One region of the Streptomyces sp. NPDC107575 genome, then DNA from elsewhere that is predicted to be linked to it. Evidence: riboswitches for the same ligand, from Rfam matches in the RefSeq annotation. Region 1 holds a riboswitch; the other holds the start of a gene.
The links. Region 1 has a riboswitch for cobalamin ahead of metE (5-methyltetrahydropteroyltriglutamate--homocysteine S-methyltransferase). Riboswitches for the same ligand answer to the same signal wherever they lie in the genome.
Positions count from the first base shown of each region.

Region 2: another riboswitch for cobalamin. It lies ahead of ACZ7L4_RS23890 (ribonucleoside-diphosphate reductase subunit alpha); the one in region 1 lies ahead of metE (5-methyltetrahydropteroyltriglutamate--homocysteine S-methyltransferase).

Region 1 is NZ_JBVKBG010000002.1:1,323,471-1,331,805, forward strand. It holds gene metE (5-methyltetrahydropteroyltriglutamate--homocysteine S-methyltransferase) at 1-2,028, opposite strand, end outside; cobalamin riboswitch at 2,192-2,416, opposite strand; gene ACZ7L4_RS12640 (3-hydroxybutyryl-CoA dehydrogenase) at 2,590-3,480, opposite strand; gene aceB (malate synthase A) at 3,477-5,075, opposite strand; gene ACZ7L4_RS12650 (hypothetical protein) at 5,156-5,398, shown strand; gene aceA (isocitrate lyase) at 5,452-6,735, opposite strand; gene ACZ7L4_RS12660 (short-chain fatty acyl-CoA regulator family protein) at 7,127-8,335, shown strand, end outside.
Region 2 is NZ_JBVKBG010000004.1:920,823-941,251, reverse strand. It holds gene ACZ7L4_RS23975 (RNA polymerase sigma factor SigF) at 1-62, shown strand, start outside; gene ACZ7L4_RS23970 (hypothetical protein) at 136-579, opposite strand; gene ACZ7L4_RS23965 (diacylglycerol/lipid kinase family protein) at 706-1,674, shown strand; gene ACZ7L4_RS23960 (WhiB family transcriptional regulator) at 1,995-2,252, shown strand; gene ACZ7L4_RS23955 (sensor histidine kinase) at 2,458-3,924, opposite strand; gene ACZ7L4_RS23950 (SIS domain-containing protein) at 4,301-5,365, opposite strand; gene nagB (glucosamine-6-phosphate deaminase) at 5,605-6,390, shown strand; gene ACZ7L4_RS23940 (glycoside hydrolase family 3 protein) at 6,520-8,013, opposite strand; gene ACZ7L4_RS23935 (carbohydrate ABC transporter permease) at 8,023-8,901, opposite strand; gene ACZ7L4_RS23930 (carbohydrate ABC transporter permease) at 8,898-9,905, opposite strand; gene ACZ7L4_RS23925 (sugar ABC transporter substrate-binding protein) at 10,003-11,307, opposite strand; gene ACZ7L4_RS23920 (GntR family transcriptional regulator) at 11,714-12,478, shown strand; gene ACZ7L4_RS23915 (carbon starvation CstA family protein) at 12,593-14,734, shown strand; gene ACZ7L4_RS23910 (YbdD/YjiX family protein) at 14,703-14,906, shown strand; gene ACZ7L4_RS23905 (DUF3311 domain-containing protein) at 15,033-15,305, shown strand; gene mctP (monocarboxylate uptake permease MctP) at 15,302-16,933, shown strand; gene ACZ7L4_RS23895 (GNAT family N-acetyltransferase) at 17,037-17,528, shown strand; cobalamin riboswitch at 17,590-17,720, shown strand; gene ACZ7L4_RS23890 (ribonucleoside-diphosphate reductase subunit alpha) at 17,849-20,200, shown strand; gene ACZ7L4_RS23885 (ribonucleotide-diphosphate reductase subunit beta) at 20,200-20,429, shown strand, end outside.

The sequences.
Region 1 (8,335 bases):
GACATCGGCGTCGAGATCGTCGATGGCCTGGACGATGTCGCCGAACTCGGCGTAGCACATGTGCGTGTGGATCTGCGTCTCCGGCCGCACCCCCGCCGTCGACAGCCGGAACGCCTCGGTCGCCCACTCCAGGTACGCGGCGTGGTCGGCGGCGCGCAGCGGCAGGGTCTCGCGCAGGGCCGGCTCGTCGACCTGGACGATCGAAGTGCCGTTCGCCTCAAGGTCGCCCACCTCGTCGCGCAGGGCGAGGGCGACCTGGCGTGCCGTGTCGCCGAGCGGCTGGTCGTCGCGGACGAAGGACCACGCGAGCATGGTGACCGGGCCGGTGAGCATGCCCTTGACGGGCCGGTCCGACAGCGACTGCGCGTACGAGGTCCAGCGCACCGTCATCGGTGCGGGGCGGGAGATGTCGCCGGCGAGGACCGGCGGGCGGACGTAGCGGGTGCCGTAGGACTGCACCCATCCGTGCTGCGTGGCCAGGTAGCCGGTCAGCTGTTCGGCGAAGTACTGCACCATGTCGTTGCGCTCGGGCTCGCCGTGCACGAGGACGTCGATCCCGGTCTTCTCCTGGAAGGAGATGACGTCGCGGATCTCGTTCTTGATGCGCTCCTCGTAGCCGGCCGTGTCGATGTGGCCGGTGCGCAGGTCGGCCCGGGCGGTGCGCAGTTCGGTCGTCTGCGGGAACGAGCCGATGGTCGTGGTCGGCAGCAGCGGAAGGCCCAGGTGGGCGCGTTGGGCCGCCGCCCGCTCCGGGTACGCCTGGGCGCGACGGGTGTCGGACTCCGTGACGGCGGCGGCACGGGCGCGCACCGCCGGGTCGCGGGTGATCGGCGACGTGGCGCGGGAGGACAGCGCGGCCCGGTTGACCGCCAGCTCGGCGGTGATCGCGTCCGTACCCTGGGCCAGGCCCTTGGAGAGGGCGACGATCTCGGCGGTCTTCTGGCGGGCGAAGGCCAGCCAGCGCAGGATCTGCGGGTCGACGTCCTTCTCCAGGGCGGCGTCCAGCGGGACGTGCAGCAGAGAGCAGGATGCGGCGACGTCGACGCGGTCGGCGAGGCCGAGGAGGGTGCCGAGTGTGGCGAGGGACTTCTCCAGGTCGTTGACCCAGATGTTGCGCCCGTTGACGACACCGGCGACCAGCCGCTTGCCGGACAGGCCGCCGACTGCGGCGAGCGCGCCGAGGTTGGCGGCCGCGGCATCGGTGAAGTCGAGGGCGAGCCCGTCGACCGGCGCCTTGGCGAGGACCGGCAGGGCGTCGCCGAGCCGGTCGAAGTAGGAGGCCACAAGGAGCTTCGGCCGGTCGGTCGCGGTACCGAGCTCGCGGTAGGCGCGCTCGGCGGCGTTGAGCTCGGCCGCGGTACGGTCCTGGACCAGGGCGGGCTCGTCGAGCTGCACCCACTCGGCACCGGCGGCACGCAGGTCCGCGAGGACCTCGGCGTACACGGGCAGCAGCCGATCCAGCAGCGTCAGCGGGTCGAAGTCCGCGGCGACGCCCGGCGCCGGCTTCGAAAGGAGCAGGTACGTGACCGGGCCCACCAGAACCGGTCGGGCGGTGAGGCTCTCGGCGAGGGCCTCCTTCAGCTCGGCGACCTGCTTGGTGGAGTCGGCGGTGAACACCGTGTCCGGTCCCAACTCGGGCACCAGGTAGTGGTAGTTGGTGTCGAACCACTTGGTCATCTCCAGCGGCGCCACATCCTGGGTGCCGCGGGCCATCGCGAAGTACCCGTCCAGGGCGTCGGCCGCGACGGCGGCCCGGTGGCGCCCCGGGATCGCACCGACCATGACGGTGGTGTCGAGGACGTGGTCGTAGTACGAGAAGTCACCGGTGGGGACCTCGTCGATGCCGGCCGCCGCCAGTTCCCGACGGTTGGTGCGGCGCAGTTCGGCGGCGGTGGTACGCAGCGCGTCGGCGGTGACGCGGCCCTTCCAGTACCCCTCGATCGCCTTCTTCAGCTCCCGGTTCTGGCCCTGACGCGGGTAGCCGTACACGGTGGCCCGTGCTGCCGCGGCTGCGGTCCTGGTGGTCACGGAGTTCTCCTTCGAGAGACGTATCCCTGGGATCCCGAAGACCCGAACGCGCGAAGGAGCGACAGAAACGGCGGTACGACCTCGCGCGGCAAGGGCGCGGTCGTTCGCCGGATATGTACGCCGACCCGCCCTCGAGGTCACCGGGATGTCCGCGCACGCGTCGTACGCGCACGGGCAGATGGCAGGTCTTCGGACTCGCGGGCGCGTCCTCCCGTTGGGGAGGACATCTACTGGCCGTCGCTTCCCAGGCCCTGTCTGTCGGACCCAGTGCGTATGACGGCGGTCGTTCCCACTCACCGCTGCGGGGCAGTCCCGGATTCCCATCGGGTTCCCTCTTGCGACGCATCCCGCCTGGCGGACGGGGCGAACCAGCTGCAGCGCTCACCCTACGGGCCGGTGGCGGAGAGTGGCCGGATGGTCCGGATTCCGGATGGTGAGATGGGCCACCTGAGAGCTGGACGGCCGAAAGCCCGTGGGGCGCGGACCGGCGTCGTGCGCCGGCCCACGCCCCACGGGCTCAACCGCCGCCGTCCCTCATTCCGACGGCGGTACCCGGGCCCCTCAGCCCCGGTGGTTCTCGGTGGCCACCTGCCCGTAGACATGGAAGCCCCGCCCGGCCTTCCGCCCCAACAGGCCTGCCTCCACCATGCGTTGGAGCAGTGGCGGCGGTGCGTACAGCGGCTCCTTGAACTCCTCGTAGAGCGATTCGGCGATCGCGGCGACCGTGTCGAGCCCGATCAGGTCGGCGAGTCGCAGCGGTCCCATGGGGTGTGCGCAGCCGAGCTCCATGCCGTGGTCGACGTCGGCCGGTGTCGCGAAGCCGGACTCCGTCATGCGGATCGCCGACAGGAGGTACGGGACGAGCAGCGCGTTGACGACGAACCCGGCGCGGTCACGGGAGCGCACCACGGTCTTGCCGAGTGTCCCCGCGGCGAAGTGCTCCACCAGTGCGGCGGTCCCGGCCGAGGTGTGCAGCGACGTGACGACCTCGACCAGGGGCAGGGCCGGCACCGGATTGAAGAAGTGCAGTCCGACGACGCGGTCGGCGCGCCCGGTCGCCATGCCGAGGCGCATGACGGGGATCGAGGAGGTGTTGGTGGCGAGCACGGCGGCCGGATCCTCGACGATCTTGTCGAGAGCGGCGAACAGCTCCGTCTTGGCGTCGGTGTTCTCGACGATCGCCTCGACGACGAGCTGCCGGTCGGCAAGATCGTCCAATTCCCCGGTGAACGTCATCCGGCCGAGTGCGCCCTGCGCCTGCGCGGCTGTGCACCTGCCCCGGTCGACCGCCCTGCCGAGCGAGGCCGTGATGCGGTCGCGGGTGCGCTGTACCGCTGTGCCGTCGGCCTCGCACACGATCGTGTCGATGCCGGCCCGGGCGCAGACCTCGGCGATGCCCGCTCCCATCTGGCCGCCCCCGACGACTCCCACACGGTTCACGTCGATGGTCATGACTGCCGCTCCGTGGTCCGGACGAGGTGGCGCGTGTAGGCGTCGGGCGTGAAGAAGAGGGGGAGTTCGGTGGCGAGCGCGGTGCGCTCGAAGAGTGCACGGATCTCGTCGACGGGAGAGCGGGGGAACTCGGCCACGAGAGCGGCGAGTTCCTCTTCGAGGAGAGCGAGCACCGTCTCCCGGTCGACCTGCCGATGACGCAGCCACTGCCAGACCTGGACGCGGGCGATCTCGGCGGTCGCGGCGTCCTCCATGAGACCGTCCAGGGCGACCGCGCCCTGTCCGCGCAGCCAGGCGGCGAAGTAGCGGACCGCGACCGAGATGTTGGTGCACACCCCGTGGGACGTCGGGGGGCCGCTGACCTTGCGGACCGCGAGCAGCTGCGAGGGTGTCACCTCCACGTCCTCGCGGGTGCGGCTCAGCTGGTGCGGCTCGTCACCGAGCACGCCGTCGAAGACCTCCCGGCACAGCGGAACCAGCGCCGGGTGGGCGACCCAGGATCCGTCGAAGCCGTCCTCGGCCTCGCGCTCCTTGTCCAGGCGGACCTTCGCCCACGCGGCCTCGTTGGCCTCGGGATCCTTGCTCGGCACCTGGGCCGCCATTCCGCCGATGGCGTGGGCGCCGCGCTTGTGGCAGGTGTGGACGAGGAGTTCGGTGTACGCCCGCATGAAAGGGGCGGTCATGGTGGCCCGGGCGCGGTCCGGCAGCAGGAAGTCGGTCCGGTGGCCGAAGGTCTTGATGACGCTGAAGAGGTAGTCCCAGCGTCCCGCGTTCAGCCCGGCGCTGTGCTCGCGCAGTTCGTACAGCATCTCCTCCATCTCGAACGCCGCGGTGATCGTCTCGATGAGGACCGTGGCCCGGACCGTGCCGTGCGGGATGCCGAGGAGGTCCTGGGCGAGGACGAAGATGTCGTTCCACAGCCGCGCCTCCTCGCGGTTCTCCAGCTTGGGCAGGTAGAAGTACGGGCCGTGTCCGGCATCGATCTGCCGCTGCGCGCAGTGGAAGAAGTACAGGCCGAAGTCGACGAGCGCGGCCGGCACGGGGCGGCCGTCGACCTCCAGGTGCTCCTCGTCGAGGTGCCAGCCGCGGGGGCGGACCACGATCGTCGCCAGGGGCCGATCGGTGGCAAGACGGTAGTCCTTGCCCGCCTCGGTGGTGAAGTCGATGCGCCGCTCGATCGCGTCCAGCAGGTTGAGCTGCCCGCCGATCACGTTGTCCCAGGTCGGTGCCGTGGCGTCCTCGAAGTCGGCGAGCCAGACCCTCGCTCCGGAGTTGAGCGCGTTGACGGTCATCCGGCGCTCGGGCGGCCCCGTGATCTCCACGCGCCGGTCGGCGAGACCGGGGGCCGGGGGCGCGACCCGCCAGTCCGCGTCCTCACGGATCCGCCGCGTCACCATCGAGAAGTCGAGCGGGTATCCCTCGGCGAGCCGCAACGCCCGGCGCCGACGCTCCTTGAGCAGGCGCTCGCGGTCCGAGGCGAAGGCGCGGGCGAGCGTACCGATGAAGTCGAGCGCGGCGGGAGTGAGGATCTCGTCGTGGCGGTCGCCTGGAGCGGCGAGGACCTGAACCGGCCTGGTGATGAGCTGCGGGGACATCGGATCTCCTGAGGGAGGGAGGCGAAGGTACGAGGAGTGGGAGGAGCGGGTTGCACAGTGCGGGGCTGGATCACACAGTCATGAAGGCCGTCGCGGCGGCCGTCGTCGAAAACGGAAAGCTCGTGGTGAGCAAGCGGGCGGCTGGACGTGTACGGCCCGAGCCGGGCGAGGAACCGGAAGAGACGCTGGTGCGGGAGTTGCGCGAGGAACCGTGCGCCCTGTGCTGGACCGACGGGCGGGGCGGGACTCAGGCGCGCCCCGTCGTCGCGCACCGTCTGCCGCTGCTGCGCGACATGGGCAGGATGGAGCGGATCGCCGGGTGAGGGCGCTCACCGGGTGACGAGGAGACCCGGTGAGGCGCACCGCCCGCCACGTCCTAGTGGAACTGCTCGGCCTCCGTGGACCCGGTCAGGGCAGTGGTGGAGGAGGCCGGGTTGATCGCCGTCGAGACCTGGTCGAAGTAGCCGGTGCCGACCTCGCGCTGGTGCTTCACCGCGGTGAAGCCGTGCTCCTGGGCGGCGAACTCCCGCTCCTGCAGGTCGACGTAGGCGGTCATGCCGTGCTCGGCATAGCCGCGCGCCAGGTCGAACATGCCGTGGTTGAGCGAGTGGAAGCCGGCCAGGGTGATGAACTGGAAGCGGTAGCCCATGGCGCCCAGTTCCCGTTGGAACTTGGCGATCTGGTCGTCGTCCAGAACCGCCTTCCAGTTGAAGGACGGCGAGCAGTTGTAGGCGAGCATCTGGTCAGGGTGCTCGGCGTGGATGGCCTCGGCGAACTCGCGGGCCTGCGCCAGGTCCGGGGTGCCGGTCTCCACCCAGATGAGGTCGGCGTACGGGGCGTAGGCGAGGCCGCGGGCGATGACGGGGGCCATGCCGTTGCGGACGCGGTAGAAGCCCTCGGCTGTGCGCTCGCCGGTGACGAACTCGGCGTCGCGCTCGTCGACGTCGCTGGTCAGCAGGTTCGCTGCGAGGGCGTCCGTGCGGGCGACGATCAGTGTGGGCACGTCGGCGATGTCGGCCGCGAGACGGGCCGCGTTGAGGGTGCGGATGTGCTGGGAGGTGGGGACGAGGACCTTGCCGCCGAGGTGGCCGCACTTCTTCTCGGAGGCGAGCTGGTCCTCGTAGTGGATGCCGGCGGCACCCGCCGCGATCATCGCCTTGGTCAGCTCGAAGGCGTTGAGCGGCCCGCCGAATCCGGCCTCGGCGTCGGCGACGATCGGGGCGAGCCAGTCGGTGGAGTCGTCGCCCTCGCTGGTGGCGATCTGGTCGGCGCGCAGCAGTGCGTTGTTGATCCGGCGGACCACCTGGGGCACGGAGTTGGCCGGGTACAGGGACTGGTCGGGGTAGGTGTGGCCGGCGAGGTTGGCGTCGGCGGCGACCTGCCAGCCCGACAGGTAGATGGCCTGCAGCCCGGCCTTGACCTGCTGGACGGCCTGGCCGCCGGTCAGCGCGCCGAGGGAGTGGATGTAGTCGTTCTCGTGCAGCTGGCGCCACAGCCGCTCGGCGCCGCGCCGGGCCAGGGTCTGCTCCTCGCGGACGCTCCCGGAGAGGCGGACGACGTCCGCCGCGCTGTAGGTGCGCTCGATGCCCTTCCAGCGCGGGTCGGTGGCCCAGCGGCGGGCGAGTTCCTCGGCTGCCTGCGTCAACGTATCGGTTGCCATGAAGGTCACCGTCTCCTCGGTCGTTCATCTGCGAATTCGGTCAGCACTGTGAAGCGCATGACCCGATGTATGGCACTGTGTGTCTCACTGCTGGTGTGCGGCCCACCTGTCCCGTTGTGGGCCAAGCTGAGCAATCCTGCCGACGCGGATGCGCTCGGTGCCGGGATCTCCGACGTCAGGGCGTGAATCGTGCCCCGGTTTCCGGGCTGCGTCCGTCGGGATTCCGGTGGGCCGCACTGGAACTCTGGCACTGGCACTGAGTGCCAACAAGTGTGGATCGGTGCCAACTTCTGCGAATCTTCGGGAGCCAGGTTGCCAACTTTGCAAAGGGTGCGTACGGCGCTCGGCGGCGTACGCTTGGCCGTCCCTGAAGGGGAGGAGAGGCGGATCCATGGGGAAGACGTACGCGGGCGCCCGGTTGCGCAGGCTGCGCGAGGAGCGCGGCACGAGTCAGGCCGAGCTGGCCCGCTCGCTCGGCATCTCGCCCAGCTACCTGAACCAGATGGAGCACGACTCGCGGCCCCTCACCGTGCAGGTGCTGCTGCGCCTGACCGAGGTGTTCGGCCTCGACCCCGGCTTCTTCTCCGAGCGGGACACCAGCCGTCTGGTGGCCGACCTGCGCGAGGCGCTGGCGGCCGAGATCGACGGGGCGCGCGTCTCCCCGACGGACCTGGGCGAACTCGCCTCCCGGATGCCCGCGGTCGCGCGGGTCCTGGTGGACCTCGGCCGCCGCAACCAGCGCCTTGCCGAACTCGTCGGGTCGAGCGGCGAGCGCGGAGCCGGACTCGAAGAACCGCGCTCCGCGCACGAGGAGATCCGCGACTACTTCTACCGGCGCCAGAACTACCTGCATGAGATCGACGTCGCGGCGGAGGGCCTCGCCGCCGTCATCGGTATCCGGCCGGGTGAGGTGCTGAGCGCCTTGGCGGCCCGCCTGACGCAGCACGGAGTGCACCTCGGCACAGAGTCCGGGGACCGCCTGCACCACTACGACACGGCGACGCGAACCTTGCACTTGTCGACGCGGCTGCGCCCGGGCCAGCGCGCCTTCCGCATGGCCACGCAGCTCGCGCTCCTGGAGCACGGGGACGAGCTGGACCGCCAGGCCGCGCAGGACTTCGCCCCCGGCTCACCGGCCCACTCCCTGGCCCGGATCGGCATCGCCAACTACTTCGCCGCAGCCCTGATCCTGCCCTACCGCGACTTCCACGCCGCGGCCGAGGTGGCGCGCTACGACATCGAACGCCTCACCGACCGGTACGGCCTCGGCTATGAGACGGTGTGCCACCGCCTCAGCACGCTCCAGCGCCCGCGGCTGCGCGGTGTCCCGTTCTCCTTCGTCCGCGTGGACCGGGCCGGAAACGTGTCCAAGAGACAGTCCGCCACGGGCTTCCACTTCTCGCGCGCGGGCGGCACCTGCCCGCTGTGGAACGTCTACGAGGCGTTCGCCGCCCCCGGTCGCATTCACGTCCAGCTTGCCGAAATGCCCGACGGGCAGCGGTACTTGTGGACCGCGCGCGCCGTCACCCGACACCGCGGCGGCTGGGGTGAGCCGGGGAAGACCTTCACCATCGGCCTCGGATGCGAGCTACGTCATGCA
Region 2 (20,429 bases), on a different contig from region 1:
TCTCCCGTCTGCTGGCCCGCACGCTGGCCCAGCTCCGGGACAGGCTCCTCGTCGAGGAGTGAGCCACGCACGCGAACGAGAAAGGCGCCCGAAGCGGGATCCCGCTTCGGGCGCCTTTCTCGTTCGCACCGCGTGCTACTGGGTGGACCCCGGCGTACGGATGCCCAGGGCGCGCGTGGTCTCCCGGTTGACGAGCAGCACCAGCGCGGCGATCGACACGGCGGCGAGCGCGATGCCGCCCCCGATGGCCATGCTGTCGGCCTGCAGCAGCGTGTAGGCGACCGGCAGCGCCATGATCTGCGTGATGATGGCGGGGCCGCGGCTCCAGCTCTTGCGGGCGAGCAGTCCGCGCGCGGCGAACAGCGGCAGCAGCGCGAGCACGATGAGCGTGACACCGCCGGTGACGGCCTGCTCCGGGTTGTCGGGATGCCCGGCGAGGCCCGCGACGAGCATGTAGGCGCCGCCCACGACGAGCGCGAGTCCTTCGAGCCCGGCCAGGGCCGCGGCGGCGGTCAGCCGGCCGGGACGCGGGGCGTCGTCTTCGTCGGGCTCGGGGGCGGGGTTCTGCTCTGAGGTCACCTTTGCAGCGTAGCCGCCTGCCGACGCCGTCCCGAAGCCCGGACCCCACGCGGAATCCGTGTGAAGCCTCACCCGACGCCCACCTCGGTCTGGGCGCGATCAAGGGCGCTGGGTACGCTGCCTTGCATGCGTGCACTCCTCGTGGTCAATCCGGCGGCAACCACCACCAGCGCGCGCACGCGTGATGTGCTGATCCACGCCCTGGCGAGCGAGATGAAGCTCGAGGCCGTGACCACCGAGTACCGGGGCCACGCGCGCGACCTCGGCCGGCAGGCGGCGGAGAGCAAGGACATCGAGCTGGTCGTCGCCCTCGGCGGCGACGGCACGGTCAACGAGGTCGTGAACGGGCTGCTGCACAACGGGGTCGACCTCGACCGGCTGCCCGGCCTCGCCGTCGTCCCCGGCGGCTCCACGAACGTCTTCGCGCGCGCCCTCGGCCTGCCGAACCACCCCGTGGAGGCCACGGGACAGCTCCTGGACGCCCTGCGCGAGGGCCGGCGGCGCACGGTGGGCCTCGGCCTCGCCTCGGGCACTCCGGGCACGGAGGACGAAGGCGTGCCGTCCCGCTGGTTCACGTTCGCCTCGGGGCTCGGCTTCGACGCGGGTGTGGTCGGCCGGGTCGAGCAGCAGCGGGAGCGCGGCAAGCGTTCGACCCATGCCCTGTACGTGCGACAGGTGGTGCGGCAGTTCCTCGGCGAGGCCGACCGCCGGCACGGCACGATCACGCTCGAACGGCCGGGCGAGGATCCGGTCACCGATCTTGTCGTCTCCATAGTCAGCAACACCTCGCCGTGGTCGTTCCTCGGCAACCGGCCGCTGTATCCGACGCCCCAGGCGTCCTTCGACACCGGCCTTGACGTGCTGGGACTCAAGAAACTCTCCACTCCCGCGGTGGCCCGCTACGGCACTCAGCTGCTGGCTTCGACGCCCGAACGCGGCCCGCACGGAAAGAACGCGGTCACGCTCCACGACCTGACGGACTTCACCTTGCATTCGAAGGCGCCCCTGCCCCTTCAGATGGACGGTGACCACCTGGGACTGCGGACCAGCGTGACGTTCACAGGCGTACGCCGTGCACTGCGTGTGATTGCGTGAGTGGAAGGGACTAAAGTCCTTCATCTCGAACGTTTGGGCTGGCATCCACCCCATGGAAGTACGGCTGTGACCTAGCCGACACCGAGGAATCAAAAAAAACTTTCCGGAAGGGGTTGTATCCGCCGCCGAGGTTTGCGAATCTCTACATGGCGCTCGGGACGGCCCGAAACATCGGCCCCACAGAGAGCCCGAATCCCCTCCCCAAAGCAACGGACATCCGTCGCAGATGTGACGTTCGTCCGGTTCACTTGTTGAGGGATTCGTGAAAGCGTTCACATTCACAAGCAACTTGCACGTAATACCAAGGAGAGGTAGCAGCCATGGACTGGCGTCACAACGCCGTTTGCCGCGAGGAAGACCCCGAGCTCTTCTTCCCCATCGGCAACACCGGTCCTGCGCTGCTGCAGATCGAGGAAGCCAAGGCCGTCTGCCGCCGCTGCCCCGTCATGGAGCAGTGCCTGCAGTGGGCGCTCGAGTCCGGCCAGGACTCCGGCGTCTGGGGTGGCCTCAGCGAGGACGAGCGCCGCGCGATGAAGCGCCGCGCCGCTCGCAACCGGGCCCGTCAGGCCTCCGCCTGATTCCCCACCCCGTTCGAGCCTGAGCCCGGCGGCGCGTACATCGAGTACGCATCTCCCGCCCCCGAGCCGCAGCGCGCAGTACCCCCGATGCTCCCCCAGGCTCAGCCCGGGACATGACCCGAGCAACGCGAGTAATGAGCCCCGGAACCGTTCAACGGTCCCGGGGCTCACTGCTGTTCGGGGCCGGCGCCCCGGCCTCGTACGGCTATTTGCTGCTGCGTACGGGGATGTCGAGGATGACCTGTGTGCCGCGCTCCGGTGCGGGCACCATGTCGAACGTTCCGCCGAGCTCGCCCTCCACCAGGGTGCGTACGATCTGCAGGCCCAGGTTCCCGGCGCGCTTCGGGTCGAAGTTCTCCGGCAGGCCGACGCCGTCGTCCTGGACGGTGACCAGGAGGCGGGCCTCCTTGCTGGTGCCGCCGCGCACGGCCGAGACCTCGACGGTGCCGGTGTCGCCCTGCCGGAAGCCGTGCTCCAGCGCGTTCTGCAGCACCTCGGTGAGGACCATGGACAGCGGCGTCGCCACCTCGGCGTCGAGGATGCCGAAGTGACCGGTGCGCCGGCCGACCACCTGACCCGGTGAGATCTCCGCCACCATGGCGAGCACCCGGTCGGCGATCTCGTCGAACTCCACGCGCTCGTCCAGGTTCTGGGAGAGCGTCTCGTGCACGATCGCGATGGAGCCGACCCGGCGGACCGCCTCCTCCAGGGCCTCGCGGCCCCCGTCCGAACCGATGCGGCGGGCCTGGAGGCGGAGCAGGGCGGCGACCGTCTGGAGGTTGTTCTTCACCCGGTGGTGGATCTCCCGGATGGTCGCGTCCTTGGTGATCAACTCGCGTTCGCGGCGACGCAGTTCGGTGACGTCGCGCAGCAGGACGAGCGAACCGATGCGCGGGCCCTTGGGCTTGAGCGGGATCGCGCGCAGCTGGATCGAGCCCTCCTCGCCCTCGATCTCGAACTCGCGCGGCGCCCAGCCGCTGGCCACCTTGGCGAGCGCCTCGTCCACCGGGCCGCGCGACGGGGCGAGTTCGGCCGTCGTCGTGCCGAGGTGGTGGCCGACCAGATCGGCCTGGAAGCCCAACCGGTGGTACGCGGACAGGGCGTTGGGCGAGGCGTACTGGACCACGCCGTCCGCGTCGAGCCGGATCAGGCCGTCGCCCGCGCGCGGCGAGGCGTCCATGTCGACCTGCTGGTCGGGGAACGGGAACGTACCCGCCGCGATCATCTGTGCGAGGTCGGAGGCCGACTGCAGATAGGTCAGCTCCAGGCGCGAGGGCGTGCGCACGGTGAGCAGGTTGGTGTTGCGCGCGATGACGCCGAGGACCCGGCCCTCCCTGCGTACGGGGATGGACTCCACCCGCACCGGGACCTCCTCGCGCCACTCGGGGTCGCCCTCGCGCACGATGCGGCCCTCGTCGAGCGCGACGTCCAGCATGGGGCGGCGGCCGCGCGGGACGAGGTGGCCGACCATGTCGTCCTGGTAGGACGTCGGGCCGGTGTTGGGCCGCATCTGGGCCACGGAGACGTATCGCGTGCCGTCGTGGGTGGGGACCCACAGGACGAGGTCGGCGAAGGAGAGGTCGGAGAGCAACTGCCACTCCGAGACCAGCAGATGCAGCCACTCGAGATCGGAGTCACCGAGGGCGGTGTGCTGGCGGACGAGATCGTTCATGGAGGGCACGAGCCGAGCTTAACCGCCGGGGCGCGGGGGTCCGAAAAGCTCCGGGGCCCGAAAGCTCCGGGCCCGGAAAGACCGACGGGCCGCGGCGCCGGGGGTCGGGACCCTCAGCCCTTTCCCTGGCACCGCAGCCCTTCAGGTGCACCGGCTTCCAGGTGTGCGGTCCCGGCTGCCGATCGAGGATCCGACGCGGTCAGGGCAGAGAGCGTCGGGTCCTCTGTCCGTCCTCCTGTGCGGGGAGGGCGGAAGCCTCAGTTACGCATTGTGGACTAGACCATTCTCGTCTGTCCATGCGTCTGCAGAGGTTTGTTCTCCGCATCCGCACTTGCCCAACGTACGACCTTCCCCACGAGTGCCGGGCGGATTCGGTTCACCTGGTCTCCGTCACCTTCGCGAGGGCGCGCGGGGCGTCGGGGTCCTGGCCGCGGGCGATGGTCACCTCGTAGGCGAGGAGCTGGAGCGGGAGGATCTCGAGCACCGGCTGGACCTCCTCCGCCACTCCTGCGGTCGGCAGCACGAAACCGGCGGACGCGCGGGCCACCTGGGCCTCGGGGCCGACCACCATCAGATCGGCGCCGCGCCCGCGCAGCCGGTCGAGGACGGGCTGGAGGGCCTCCCCGCCCCGGCCGTCCGTGACCACGGCGATCACCGGGGAGATGTTGTCGACCATGGCGAGCGGTCCGTGCAGCAGGTCGGCGCCGGAGTACGCGAGGGCGGGGATGTAGCTGGTCTCCATCAGCTTGAGGGCGGCTTCCTTGGCGGTCGGATAGCCGTAGCCGCGGGAGGTGATCACCATCCGCCCGGCGAAGCGGTAGCGGGCGGCCAGGGTGCGGACCTCGTCCTGGCGGGCCAGGATCCGGTCGGCGTGGCCGGGCAGCACGGCGGCGGCCGCCCCGTCGCCGCCCCGCAGGCCCTCCACGAAGAGGTACAGGGCGAGCAGCGACGCGGTGTACGTCTTCGTCGCGGGCAGCGCCTTCTCGGGCCCGGCCATGATGTCGATGTGGTGCTCGGAGACGGCGGCCAGCGGGGAGTCCGGGTTGTTGGTCACGGCGAGGGTGATCGCGCCGGCCTCGCGGGCGGCCTTCGTGGAGGCGACCAGGTCGGGCGAGCCGCCGGACTGGCTGACCGTGATCACGAGGACGTCGCGCAGATCGGGGCGGGCGCCGTAGGCCGTCGTGGTGGACATCGAGGCGAGACCGCAGGGCAGACCGAGGCGGATCTCCAGGAGGTACTTGGCGTAGAGCGCGGCGTTGTCGGAGGTGCCGCGGGCGGTGAGCAGGACGAAGCGGGGGGCGCGGTCGGCGACCCGGCGGGCCACGTCCTGGATGCGCGGGGCGCCGTCGGCGAGGAGGCGGCGCAGCACGTCGGGCTGCTCGTGCATCTCCCGCGTCATGATCCGGCCGGGGCGCTCCGGGACGGGCGGAGTGGCGGTCATACGGGCACCTCCGGTGGGGCGACGGGGGCCGGGCCGGAATCGAGGGCCCCTGGCACCTTCCACTGTGGCCGCACCGTGCCCGCGCCGCCTACCGGGCGCTCGAGGTGCCGGGCTCCGGCGCAGCGCCGAGCATGGACGAAGAGGTGTGGTGAAGGGCCTGACCGGCGGGGTCGCGCTCTGTTAGATTGGTCTATACCACATGTCATCCCGTCTCCTCTGACCAGAACGGCAGGCCCAGCGTGGAAGTTGTGATCGTTCCGGACGCCAAGGCAGGTGGCGAGCTGATCGCCGAGGCCATGGCCCAGCTGCTGCGGCGCAAGCCCGACGCACTGCTCGGTGTGGCCACCGGCTCGACCCCGCTGCCCATCTACGAGGCCTTGGCGGCCCAGGTGGACGCCGGCGCGGTCGACGCGTCGAAGGCACGGATCGCCCAGCTCGACGAGTACGTGGGGCTGCCGACCGGGCACCCCGAGTCGTACCGGGCGACGGTGCTGCGGCAGGTCGTCGAGCCGCTCGGGCTGAGCGAGGCGGCGTTCATGGGTCCCGACGGCAGCGCCGCCGACGTGCAGGCCGCCTGCGAGGCGTACGACCGGGCGCTCGTCGAGGCCGGGGGCGTGGACCTGCAGCTGCTCGGGATCGGCACGGACGGGCACATCGGGTTCAACGAGCCGTGTTCCTCGCTCGCCTCGCGGACCCGGATCAAGACGCTGACCGAGCAGACGATCACGGACAACGCGCGGTTCTTCGACGGGGACCTGAGCCAGGTGCCGCGGCATGTGATCACGCAGGGCATCGGGACGATCCTGGAGGCGCGGCACCTGGTGCTGCTCGCCACCGGTGAGGGCAAGGCGGACGCGGTGGCCGCGACCGTCGAGGGCCCGGTCGCCTCCGTGGTGCCGGCCTCCGCGCTGCAGCTGCACCCGCACGCGACCGTCGTGGTCGACGAGGCGGCGGCGTCGAAGCTGAAGCTGGCGGACTACTTCCGGCACACGTACGCCAACAAGCCGGAGTGGCAGGGGCTGTAGGCCCACCAGGACCACGCGACGGTGCCGGTCGCCCCTGTTCGGGGGTGACCGGCACCGTATTTTCAAGCCCCTGCGGCGATTGAGCAGCGGGGGCCGGGGCAGAGCCCCGAGGCCTGGCCATGGACGGCCTCAACCGCCGACGATCACCCCAGCGGCAGCGATTCCGCAGACCCGCGCCGCCCCGTGCGTCGCGATGTGCAGCGCGCCGCGTGGCGGGGCCTGGGGGACGCCCATCTCCACGACGACGGTGTCCGGGCGGGCCGCCAGCAGGTCGTCCAGGGCCCGGGCCATCCACGGGTGCCGGTGCTCGTCGCGGACCACCGCCACCACACGCCGCTCCCCCGCGGCGGCCAGGGCGGCGGACCCCGCGTCGGGGCCGGTGTAGGAGCCGGTGGTGGTGCCGGGCAGCAGGCGTTCGAGCTCGGCGGCGACGCCCCAGGGGGTCTCGTCGCCGACCGCGATGTTGGCGACGGGCGTGAAGGCGGCGACGTGCACGGGTCCCGAGACCGGCGCCACGTTCCCCCCGCGCGTCACCGTGACCGCGCGGCGCGCCGCGTCGAGCCCCACCTCGGGGTTGCCCTCCCGGGTCCCGGTGCGGGCCGACGCCGTCGCCCACTTCGACAGCGCGCGGACCCGCGCCGCCGCGTCCGCGAGCCGTTCCTCCGGCAGCTCGCCGGAGCGCACCGCGCCCACCAGGGCGTCGCGCAGCCGCAGCACCGTGTCGTCGTCGGCGAGCCCGCCGCCCACGCAGATCGCGTCGGCGCCCGCGGCGATGGCGAGGACGCTGCCGCGCTCGATGCCGTACGTCGCGGAGATGGCCTGCATCTCCATGCCGTCCGTGACGATCAGGCCGTCATAGCCGAACTCCTCGCGCAGCAGGCCCGTGAGGATGCGGCGCGACAACGTTGCCGGGTACTCCGGGTCGAGCGCGGGCACCAGGATGTGCGCGCTCATCACGGCCCGCGAGCCCGCCGCGATGGCCGCGCGGAACGGGGCGAGGTCACGGCCGTGCAGCACGTCCAGGCCGACGTCGATGCGCGGCACGTCGTGGTGCGAGTCGACCGCCGTGTCCCCGTGTCCCGGGAAGTGCTTCGCGCAGGCGGCGACGCCGGCGGACTGCAGGCCCTCGACGTACGCGGCGGTGTGCCGGGCCACGAGGGCGGTGTCCGCGCCGAAGGAACGTACGCCGATCACCGGGTTGTCCGGGTTGGCGTTGACGTCGGCGGAGGGCGCCCAGTTGAGGTTGACCCCGCATTCGGCGAGCCGGCGGCCGAGCTCGGCGGCCACGGCGCGGGTGAGCCCCGGGTCGTCGACCGCGCCGAGCGCGTGGTTGCCCGGGAAGGACGAGCCGGTGCGGACCTCGAGGCGGGTGACGTCGCCGCCCTCCTCGTCGATGGCGACCAGGACGTCGTCGCGCTCGGAGCGCAATTGGGCGGTGAGAGCGGCCAGTTGTTCGGCCGTCGCGATATTGCGTCCGAACAGCCCGACCGACGCGAGGCCCTCGCCGAGCCGGCGCAGCAGCCAGTCGGGCGCCGATGTGCCGGTGAAGCCGGGCTGCAGGACGGTCAGGGCGTCGCGCGTCAGAGTGTCGGTTCCACGTGTCAATGTCGACCGGTTTGTCATCGGGGTGCGTTATCCCTTCACGGCGCCGGATGTGAGTCCCGTGGCCATCTTCTTCTGGATGAACATGAAGAAGATCACCACCGGCAGAGCGATCATCGTGGACGCGGCCATCAACGCGCCGTAGTCGGTGCCTCGTTCGGTCGTGAACGTCATCAGCCACACGTTAAGGGTGTACTTCGAGTCCTCGTTCATCAGGATGTACGCGAACAGGTACTCGTTCCACGCGTTGACGAGGGCGAAGATCGAGGAGGCGGCGAGGCCGGGGGCGAGCAGCGGGAAGACGACGCGGCGGAACGCGGCCATGCGCGTACAGCCGTCGACCATCGCCGACTCCTCCAGCTCCACGGGGATGTTGACCACGAAGCCGCGGATCATCACCGTGGCGAAGGGCAGCGTGGAGACGAGGTAGACGACGATGACGCCCCAGTACTCGTTGAGTCCGCCCATCGCGTTGAGCTGGGTGTAGATGGGGATGAGCATCGCGGTCGGCGGCAGCATCTGGACCAGGATCAGCGCCATGAGCAGCGCGCGCCGGCCGGTGAAGCGGAAGCGGCCGATGGCGAGCGCCGCGAGGGTCGCGATGACCATGCCGCCGACGACGGCGGTGATCGAGATGACGAGGCTGGACTGGATCGCGGTGCCGAAGTTCGGCTGCTTCACGGCGCGGGCGAAGTTGTCGAAGGTGATCGACGAGGGCCACAGCGTCTGGTCGTAGGACCGGATCTCGTGGTTGGGGCGCAGGGCCGAGATGATCAGCCAGTAGACCGGGAAGGCCATCACGACGGCGATGACGAGCCCGAGGACGTTGTAGCCGAGCCTGGTCTTCTTGCGGTCGGGGCGCAGGTCGGGGCGCAGCCCCTCCTTGACCGGTGCGGTGGAGGCGCTCATTCGACCTCTCCTGTCTTCATGAGCTGGCGCAGGTAGTACACGGCCACCCCGGAGAGCAGCAGCACGGTGATCAGGGCGATCGCGGTGCCCTGGCTGAAGGACGTCGAGGTGAACGCCTTGGAGAAGGAGTAGAGACCGAGGGTCTCGTAGTCGGGTTCGGGCTTGTTGCCGCGCAGCAGCCAGATCTGCCCGAAGACGTTGAAGTCCCAGATCACCGAGAGCGTGGTGACCATGATGAAGACGGGCTTGATGACCGGCCAGGTGACGAAGCGGAAGACGCCGAAGGCGGTGGCGCCGTCGAGCTGGGCGGCCTCCTCCAGCTCCGCGGGGACCTGGGTGAGGGCCGCGTACAGGGTGATCACGACGAACGGGACGGCGCCCCAGATGACGAGCGCGGCGATGACCGAGAAGCCCTGCAGCGGGTCGAGGAACCAGTTGTGGCCGAGCCAGTCGTCGCCCGCGACCTTGGCGATGAGCGTGTTGATCAGGCCGTAGTCGGAGTCGGCGAGCCAGCGGAAGATCGACGAGGCGACGAGCAGCGGCATCGACCAGGCGGCGATCAGCGCCGTGGTGAGCGTGAGGCGCACCCAGGCCGACAGGCGCATCATCAGCAGCGAGATCAGCAGGCCGATCGCCATGGTGAGCGCGACGCAGACCACCATGAAGACCACCGTGCGGACGGTGACCTGCCAGAACTCGGCATCGCCGAGGATGTTGGTGAACTGGTCGAAGCCGACCCACGGCGGGCTGTCCCCCGTCCACAGTTCGCGGCGCCCCATGTCCTGGAAGGACATGATCACGGTCTTGACCAGGGGGTACGCATAGACAGCGGCCAGCGCGACGATCGCCGGCAGGATCAGGAGGTAAGGGAGCGACGCCCCCTTCTTCCGCGGGGGGCGGCCGGGGCCACGGGGGCCCTTGATGCCCTTGGTGAGCACGTCCCCTTCCGGGGTGCCCGCCGCGAGGGGCGGTGGCCCGGCGGCCTTGGTGTCGGCGGCAGTCACGTGGCTGACCTTTCTCGTTCTCTGCGAAACGGAGAAGAGGGTGGAACGGCGGGGCCGGTCGGTGCCGGCCCCGCCCCTCGCTCCGGAGCCCGAAGGCTCAGGACTCCTTGTTGATCAGCTCGTCGATCTTCGCGTCGGCCGCCTTGGTGGCCGAGGCGACGGACTTGCCCTTGAGGATGTCGAGCAGCATGTTCTTCAGGACCTCCTCCTTCTCGATCGCGGTCCAGCCCGGGGCGATCGGCGTGAACCAGGCGCTCTCCACCGCGTTCGCCGCCGCCTCGGTCTCCTTCTTCTCCTTCAGCGGCTGCAGCTGCTTGGTGTTGCTCGGCAGCACGTTCTTGGAGGTGAGGACGTCCTGGGACTTCTCGCTCGTGAACATGGAGATCCAGTCCTGGGCGAGGTCCGCGTTCTTCGACTTCTGGGTGACGGCGAGGTCGGAGCCGCCGACGAAGGACGGCAGGGTCTTGCCGTTCGGGCCGGGCATGGAGGCGACGGCGATCTTGTCCTTCAGCTTCGGGTTGCCGTTGGCCTTGCCGTCGACGACGGAGCCGGCCTCCCAGCCGTTGCCGTACAGGACGCCGGCCTTCTCGTTGGCCATGACGTTGGCGTGGTCCTGCTCGTCCTTGGTGATGTCGCCCTTGTTGTACTTCTTCACCAGGTCGATGAAGTGCTGGATGCCCTCCTGCGACTTGGCGTCGGAGAGGGCGCCCTTCCACTTCTTGGTGCCGTCGTCGTACGTGGCGATCTGACCGCCGTACGCCTGGACGTAGGACATGGCGGCGTACCAGTAGCGGCCCGGCAGGTAGAGCGAGGAGAAGCGCTTGTCCTTCGCGCCCTGCTTCGCCGTCTCCTTGTCCATCGCCTTGAGGAAGGCCGTCTCGTCGGTGGGCAGCTCGGCGGAGCCGGTGGCCGACTTCAGCAGGTCCTTGTTGTAGATGGCGACGCGCGCGCTGGAGTAGTACGGGACGCAGTACATCTTGCCCTCGAAGGAACAGGTGTCCTTGAGGCCCTTGATCCAGGTGTCGCTGTTGTCGTACTTCTTCGGGTCGATCTCGGCGAGCGCCCCGTTGAGGATGTACTGCATGGTCTCGGTGTTGCCGAGCTCGACGACATCGGGGAACTTGTCGCCGCCCAGGGCGGTGTCGAGCTTCTTGGCCTTGTCCGCCCACTGCTGGTACGAGACGTTGACCTTGACCTTCGGGTACTTCTTCTTGAACTGCGCGTTGACGTCCTTGACCAGGCCGGGCCAGGTGCTCTGCGCGTCCACCATCAGCCAGACCGTGACGGCGCCGGTGCGGTCCTTCGGGGCCTTGCCGGCGTCGCTGCCGCCGTCGCCCCCGCACGCCGCGACCGCGGACATCATGGCCGCGACACCAACGGCCGCTATGAGCTTGCGCTTCATGTCACCCTCCTCAGGGATGCCTGCAACCCCCCACCCACAGCGATGACATACGGCGAGCACACGTCTGCGTACGCGGATCCGGCTGATGGGACTGGGACCTGATCACTAATGGTGTAGACCAGTACGGGGAGCTTGGCCCAGACCAATAGGGCTGTCAAGGGTGGCCGAGAAAGGTCTCCGCGTCCGTTATCGGAACGACACCCGCCAGACGGGGCACGGCCGTTGGGCCCCTCGAGCAACTCCGGCGGGTGGACTAGACCAGATGGTCACCGGGCGGTATAAGAAGGGATCACGGTGCGTGCGAGAAGGCTCAAAGGGAGTTCCTCCGAGCGAGCCGTGCCACGATGTGAGCCGTGGCCGACGGGGACGAATGGTCGCATCGGCACCGGAGCCGGGAAGGCGGAGCATGAGCACCGACGTCAGCAGTGCGGAGAACGAGAGCGGGGCACCCGTCCGCACCGCACGCGTGCCCAAGTACTACCGCCTCAAGAAGCACCTGCTCGACATGACGGAGACGCTGCCGCCCGGCACCCCCGTCCCGCCCGAGCGCACGCTCGCCTCCGAGTTCGACACCTCCCGCACCACCGTCCGCCAGGCGCTCCAGGAGCTCGTCGTCGAGGGCCGGCTCGAGCGGATCCAGGGCAAGGGCACCTTCGTCGCCAAGCCCAAGGTCTCCCAGGCGCTCCAACTCACCTCGTACACCGAGGACATGCGGGCCCAGGGCCTCGAGCCGACCTCGCAGCTGCTCGACATCGGCTACGTCACCGCCGACGAGACGCTCGCCCAACTCCTCGACATCGCCGCGGGCGGCCGCGTCCTGCGCATCGAGCGGCTGCGCCTCGCGAGCGGGGAGCCGATGGCGATCGAGACCACGCACCTGTCGGCGAAGCGCTTCCCGGCGCTGCGCCGCAGCCTCGCCAAGTACACCTCCCTCTACACGGCGCTCGCCGAGGTCTACGACGTGCACCTCGCCGAGGCCGAGGAGACCATCGAGACCTCGCTGGCCACCCCGCGCGAGGCGGGCCTGCTCGGCACGGACGTGGGCCTGCCGATGCTGATGCTCTCCCGCCACTCGATCGACGGTTCGGGCCAGCCGGTGGAGTGGGTGCGCTCGGTGTACCGCGGCGACCGGTACAAGTTCGTCGCGCGCCTGAAGCGGCCCACCGACTAGCTCAACTGCCGTGCCCGGTAACGGAGTAGACGCTTTCCCGCACGCGGTGTAGCGCAGGTCACACCCTCTGGCTTACGGTCCTCCCGTCGTCGCATGGACGGGGAGGACAGACCGGTGCGTACCGCTTCTCCTGGAACCATCATCCTGTGGACCGTGGTCGCCCTAGTGGGCGCGGCCGGCTGGTCCGTACTCGCGCTCTCCCGCGGCGAGGAGGTCTCCGCCGCGTGGATGGTGGCCGCCGCCCTCGGGTCGTACGCCATCGCCTACCGCTTCTACGCGAAGTTCATCGCGAACAAGGTCCTGAAGGTCGACGCGAAGCGGGCCACGCCCGCCGAGCGGCTCAACAACGGCATGGACTTCCACCCCACCGACCGGCGCGTGCTCCTCGGGCACCACTTCGCGGCCATCGCGGGGGCGGGCCCGCTGGTCGGGCCCGTGCTCGCGGCGCAGATGGGGTATCTGCCGGGCACCATCTGGATCATCGTCGGCGTGATCTTCGCGGGCGCGGTGCAGGACATGGTCGTGCTGTTCTTCTCGACGCGGCGCGACGGGCGTTCGCTCGGGCAGATGGCGCGCGAGGAGATCGGCCCGTTCGGCGGGGCCGCCGCGCTGGTCGCCGCCTTCGCCATCATGATCATCCTGCTCGGGGTGCTCGCCCTGGTCGTGGTGAACGCGCTGGCCGAGTCGCCGTGGGGCACCTTCTCCATCGCGATGACCATCCCGATCGCCCTGCTCATGGGCTTCTATCTGCGCGTACTGCGGCCCGGACGGGTGTCCGAGGTCTCGCTGATCGGCGTCGCGCTGCTGCTGATCGCGCTCGTCGCGGGCCGCTGGGTCGCCGAGTCCTCCTGGGCCGACACGTTCACCCTCGCGCCGTCCACGCTCGTCATCTGGATGGTGATCTACGGCTTCGTGGCCTCGGTCCTGCCGGTGTGGATGCTGCTCGCGCCGCGCGACTACCTGTCGACGTTCATGAAGCTGGGCACCATCGGGCTGCTCGCCATCGGCGTCGTCGTCGCGCTGCCGACCATGAAGATGGACGCGGTCACCGACTTCGCCTCGCGCGGCGACGGCCCGGTCTTCGCGGGCTCGCTGTTCCCCTTCGTCTTCATCACCATCGCGTGCGGCGCGCTCTCCGGATTCCACGCGCTGATCTCCTCCGGCACGACGCCGAAGATGATCCAGAAGGAGACGCAGGTCCGGATGATCGGCTACGGCTCCATGCTGATGGAGTCGTCCGTCGCCGTGATGGCGCTGGTCGCCGCGTCGATCATCGACCCCGGCCTGTACTTCGCGATGAACGCGCCCGCCGGCGTCATCGGCGACAGCGTGCAGTCCGCGTCCCAGGCCGTCGCGAACTTCGGGTACTCGATCTCCCCCGCCGAGCTCGCGCAGGCCGCGAAGAACGTCGAGGAGTCGAGCCTGCTGTCCCGTACGGGCGGCGCGCCCACGCTCGCCGTCGGCGTCTCGGAGATCTTCTCGCAGGTGACCGGGGGCGGGCTGCGCTCCTTCTGGTACCACTTCGCGATCATGTTCGAGGCGCTGTTCATCCTGACCGCGCTCGACGCGGGCACCCGCGTGGGCCGCTTCATGCTCCAGGACATGCTCGGCAACGTCTACAAGCCGTTCCGGAACATCAGCTGGAAGCCGGGCCTACTGCTCACCAGCGCCGTCGTCGTCGGCCTGTGGGGCTACTTCCTGTGGGTCGGCGTGCACGAGCCGCTCGGCGGGATCAACCAGCTCTTCCCGATCTTCGGCATCTCCAACCAGCTGCTCGCCGCGGTCGCCCTCGCCGTCTGCACGACGCTGCTCGTGAAGTCCGGGCGGCTCAAGTGGGCCTGGATCACCGGGGTTCCGCTGATCTGGGACACCGTCGTGACGCTGACCGCCAGCTGGCAGAAGGTGTTCTCGTCCGACCCGCGCGTCGGCTTCTTCCAGCAGCGCTCGAACTACCAGGACGCCATCGACGCGGGCAAGATCCTGCCGCCCGCCAAGTCCATGGACGACATGCACACCGTGGTCACCAACTCCACGGTGGACGGCGTCCTTTCGGCGGCGCTCGCGCTCCTGATCGTCGTGGTGGTTCTCGACGCGCTGCGGGTATGCGTGAAGCACGTACGGAACCCGCAGTCGTCGAAGCTGAGCGAGGCGCCGTACGTCGAGTCCACGCTGGTGGCACCGGCCGGGCTCGTCCCCACGCAGAAGGAGAAGGCGGAGGCGCGCGATGCCGGCGTCGGCAGTGCTACGGGTGGCTAGGTATGTCCGCTGGTTCGTCCGGGAGTTGACGGACGAGAGTGCCTACGAGCGGTACGTGGCGCACGTCGGGGAGACCCACCCCGGTGCGCCCGTACCGTCCCGGCGCGAGTTCGAGCGCATGCGGACGGACCGCCAGGAATCGGATCCGCGACAGGGGTTCCGCTGCTGCTGAGCGGGCCTGCGAGTACGTCCGTTATCCGGACGGGGGTTCCATAGATCAAGACTCTCGCCTAGATTTCCCGCACGTTAAACATGAGATAAGTGGGATCTCTGATCAGCGAGGGGACGGAACCGCGAAATGTCCGATGCGCCTGAAGTGAAACAACCGGTGGTCACGCCGGTACGCGTGATCATTGCACTCTGTCTGGTCGCACCGTTCGTCGCGATGCTCTGGGTCAGCTCGTACGCCAAGGTCGAACCGACCTTCATCGGCATCCCGTTCTTCTACTGGTACCAGATGCTCTGGGTGCTCGTCTCGACCGCGCTCACGATGATCGCGTACAAGCTGTGGCAGCGCGATCAGCGCGCCCGTAAGGCCACTTCGGCCACTTCGGAAGGGGCAGGCGCGTGAACGGCGGCGTCAACGGTGTCGCGCTCACCGTCTTCATCTTCTTCTTCGTGGCCGTCACGGTCATGGGCTTCCTCGCCGCGCGCTGGCGGAAGGCCGAGAACGAGGCCAGCCTCGACGAATGGGGCCTCGGCGGCCGCTCGTTCGGCACCTGGATCACCTGGTTCCTGCTCGGCGGCGACCTCTACACCGCGTACACCTTCGTCGCCGTCCCCGCGGCGATCTACGCGGCCGGCGCCTCCGGCTTCTTCGCGGTGCCGTACACGATCCTCGTGTACCCGCTGATCTTCACGTTCCTGCCGCGCCTGTGGTCGGTCTCGCACAAGCACGGGTACGTGACGACCTCGGACTTCGTACGCGGGCGCTTCGGCTCCAAGGGCCTCTCGCTCGCGGTCGCGATCACCGGCATCCTCGCCACGATGCCGTACATCGCGCTCCAACTGGTCGGCATCCAGGCCGTCCTGGACGTAATGGGCGTCGGCGGCGGCGAGAACACCAACTGGTTCATCAAGGACCTGCCGCTGCTGCTCGCCTTCGGCGTGCTGGCCGCGTACACGTACTCGTCCGGCCTGCGGGCGCCCGCGCTGATCGCGTTCGTCAAGGACGGGCTGATCTACCTGGTGATCGCGGTCGCCATCATCTACATCCCCATCAAGCTGGGCGGCTTCGAGCACATCTTCTCGGCGGCGGGCGACAAGTTCGACGCCGCGAACGAGGCGGCGGGCAAACCGGTCGCCGGGCTCGCGCCGGGCTCATCGGGCACATGGACGTACGCGACGCTCGCGCTCGGCTCCGCCCTCGCGCTGTTCATGTACCCGCACTCGATCACGGCGACCCTGTCCTCCAAGAGCCGCAACGTGATCCGCCGCAACACCACGATCCTGCCGCTCTACTCGCTGATGCTGGGCCTGCTCGCGCTGCTCGGCTTCATGGCCATCGCGGCCGGGATCAAGGTGCAGAACGGGCAGTTGGCGATTCCGCAGCTGTTCGAGGACATGTTCCCCGACTGGTTCACGGGCGTCGCGTTCGCCGCCATCGGCATCGGCGCGCTGGTCCCCGCGGCCATCATGTCCATCGCCGCGGCGAACCTCTTCACGCGCAACATCTACAAGGACTTCATCAAGCCGGACGCGACGGCCGCGCAGGAGACCAAGGTCTCCAAGCTGGTCTCGCTGCTCGTGAAGGTGGGCGCGCTGGCCTTCGTCCTGACCATGGACAAGACCGTCGCGATCAACTTCCAGCTGCTCGGCGGCATCTGGATCCTGCAGACCTTCCCTGCCCTGGTCGGCGGCCTGTTCACGCGCTGGTTCCACCGCTGGGCGCTGCTCGCCGGCTGGGCGGTCGGCATGGTGTACGGCACGCTCGCCGCGTACGGTGTCGCGTCGCCGACGCAGAAGCACTTCGGCGGCTCGTCGGCGGAGATCCCCGGCATCGGCCAGATCGGCTACATCGGCATGACGGCGTTCGTCCTCAACGTCGTCGTCACCGTCGTCCTGACCTTCGTCCTCAAGGCGTTCAAGGCCCCGGACGGCGTCGACGAGACGGCGCCCGAGGACTACACGGCCGACGCGGGCGACAAGGGCGTCCAGGTCGACCTGCCGAAGGTCGGCGCGGAGGCGTCGGGCCACTAGGCACGTACAGCTGAACGCTTCGGGCCCCTCCGACTCGGAGGGGCCCGAAGCTTTTTCCGGAAACCGTTGCGACCACGGCCGCGGGTCGCGTAACCATGGCGTCGTGATCAGAACAGTGCGCCCCGATGAGTACGCCGTGCTCGGCGAGTTGAGTGCCCGCGCCTACCTGGGCAGCGGCCTCCTCGCGTTCGGCGAGGACGACTGGTACGCCGCCGAACTGCGCGACGTCGAGAAACGCGCGCGGCAGGCCGAGGTCCTCGTCGCCGAGGGGCCGGACGGCCGGGTCCTCGGCGGCGTCACCTACGTCCCCGCGCACGACCACCCGTACGCGGAGGTCTCCCGCGCCGGCGAGGCCGAGTTCCGGATGCTCGCGGTCGACGTCGAGGCGCGCGGCAAGGGCGTCGGCGAGGCGCTCGTGCGGGCCGTGGTCGACCGGGCGCGCGCCGCCGGCAAGACGGCGCTGGTGCTGTGCACGCAGCCGCTCGCGACCGCCTCGCACCGCCTCTACGAACGCCTCGGCTTCACCCGGATCCCGGACCGCGACTGGTCCCCGATCCCGGAAGTGACGCTGCGGGCGTACGAGTTGAAGCTCTAGCCGGTCCGACCCCAGGAGCACGCCGACACAACATATGGGGCTGAAGCGAAAGCCCGGCACAACATGTATGCTCGCTCTCGCTGTCGCCGCAGGGGAATCCGGTGCGAATCCGGAACTGTCCCGCAACGGTGTGCGTAGGCGTACAAAAACGCCCGCGTGAGTCCGATGACCTGTCGACGGTACGCCCGAGCCGCCCGGCCCGGGCGTCGACGACGTCCGGGCCTCGCGGAAAGGGCCGGTGGACGAGGGCCCGCCCCGTGCGCGCCCGCGCTGCCACCTCCTCCCCGCAGGCCCCGAGCCGAGCGAGGGAGAGCCTCCACGTGACCATCGCGCCCGCCGAACCGGTCTCAGCCACCCCCGAGGACGGCCCGGGTGCAGCCCTGCTGCGCACCCTGACCGAGCTGACCGCCGACCTCCCCGACGCCGACCCCGGCAGAATCGCGGCTGCCGCCCTGCGGGGACGCTCGGCGCGGGCCGACGAGGCCGAGCTGCGCGATCTCGCCACCGAGGCCGCGGCCGGGCTGATCTCCGAGGACCCGGCCTACTCCCGGCTCGCCGCCCGGCTGCTCACCCGCTCCATCGCCGCCGAGGCCGCCTCACAGGGCGTCACGTCCTTCACCGGATCGGTCGCCGTCGGCCACCGCGAAGGCCTGATCGCGGACCGCACGGCCGAGTTCGTACGGGTGCACGCGGCGCGCCTCGACGCGCTGATCGACACCGCGGGCGACGACCGCTTCGGCTACTTCGGCCTGCGCACCCTGCACAGCCGCTACCTGCTGCGCCACCCGATCACCCGGCACGTCATCGAGACCCCGCAGCACTTCATGCTGCGCGTGGCGGCGGGGCTCGCGGAGGACGACAGCGTCCGGGCGCTCGACGAGGTGGCCGCGCTCTACGGCCTGATGAGCCGCCTCGACTATCTGCCCTCCTCCCCCACGCTCTTCAACTCCGGCACCCGGCACCCCCAGATGTCGAGCTGCTACCTCCTCGACTCCCCGCTGGACGAGCTCGACTCGATCTACGACCGGTACCACCAGGTCGCCCGCCTCTCGAAGCACGCGGGCGGCATCGGCCTCTCGTACTCCCGTATCCGCAGCCGCGGTTCGCTGATCCGCGGCACGAACGGGCACTCCAACGGCATCGTGCCGTTCCTCAAGACGCTCGACGCGTCGGTCGCCGCCGTGAACCAGGGCGGGCGCCGCAAGGGTGCCGCCGCGGTCTACCTGGAGACCTGGCACTCCGACATCGAGGAGTTCCTGGAGCTGCGCGACAACACCGGTGAGGACGCGCGCCGCACCCACAACCTGAACCTCGCGCACTGGATCCCCGACGAGTTCATGCGCCGCGTGAACGCGGACGAGCCGTGGTCCCTGTTCTCCCCGGCCGACGTCCCCGAGCTGGTCGACCTGTGGGGCGCGGAGTTCGACGCCGCGTACCGCAAGGCCGAGGCCGACGGGAAGGCCCAGCGGACCATCCCGGCCCGCGATCTGTACGGCCGCATGATGCGCACCCTCGCGCAGACCGGCAACGGCTGGCTGACCTTCAAGGACGCCGCCAACCGCACCGCCAACCAGACGGCGGAGCCCGGCCACACGGTCCACTCCTCGAACCTCTGCACGGAGATCCTGGAGGTGACGGACGACGGGGAGACGGCCGTCTGCAACCTGGGCTCGGTCAACCTCGGTTCCTTCGTGGTCGAGGGCGACATCGACTGGAAGCGCCTCGACGAGACCGTCCGCACGGCCGTCACCTTCCTCGACCGCGTCGTCGACATCAACTTCTACCCGACCGACCAGGCGGGCCGCTCCAACGCCCGCTGGCGCCCGGTGGGCCTGGGCGCGATGGGCCTCCAGGACGTCTTCTTCAAGCTGCGCATGCCGTTCGACTCGGCGGAGGCGCGGGCCCTGTCCACGCGGATCCAGGAGCGCATCATGCTCGCCGCGTACGAGGCCTCCGCCGACCTCGCCGAGCGCAACGGGCCGCTCCCCGCCTGGGAGAAGACCCGTACCGCGCGCGGCGTGCTGCACCCCGACCACTACGACGTACAGCTGACGTGGCCGGAGCGCTGGGCGGCGCTGCGGGAACGCATCGCCGATGTCGGCATGCGCAACTCCCTGCTCCTCGCCATCGCGCCGACGGCCACGATCGCCTCCATCGCCGGCGTCTACGAGTGCATCGAGCCGCAGGTCTCCAACCTGTTCAAGCGCGAGACGCTGTCCGGCGAGTTCCTCCAGATCAACGGCTATCTGATCGACGAGCTGAAGAAGCTCGGCGTGTGGGACGCCCAGACCCGCGAGGCGCTGCGCGAGTCCAACGGCTCGGTGCAGGGCTTCACCTGGATCCCCGACGAGGTCCGCGCCCTGTACCGCACGGCGTGGGAGATCCCGCAGCGCGGCCTCATCGACATGGCGGCGGCGCGCACCCCGTTCCTCGACCAGGCGCAGTCCCTGAACCTCTTCATGGAGACGCCGACCATCGGCAAGCTCTCCTCGATGTACGCGTACGCCTGGAAGTCGGGCCTGAAGACGACGTACTACCTGCGCTCGCGCCCGGCGACGCGCATCGCGCGGGCGGCGGGCAACAGCACCGTCCCCGCGCAGACCGCGACCCCGGACCCGGACGCGGTCGCCTGCTCCCTGGAAAACCCCGAGTCCTGCGAGGCCTGCCAGTAATGACCACTCCTTCTTCGGACAAGAACCTGCTCGACCCGGGCTTCGAACTGACCCTGCGCCCCATGCGCTACCCGGACTTCTACGAGCGCTACCGCGACGCGATCAAGAACACGTGGACGGTGGAGGAGGTCGACCTCCACTCGGACGTCGCCGACCTCGCGAAGCTGTCGCCGGGCGAGCAGCACATGATCGGCCGGCTTGTCGCGTTCTTCGCGACGGGCGACTCGAT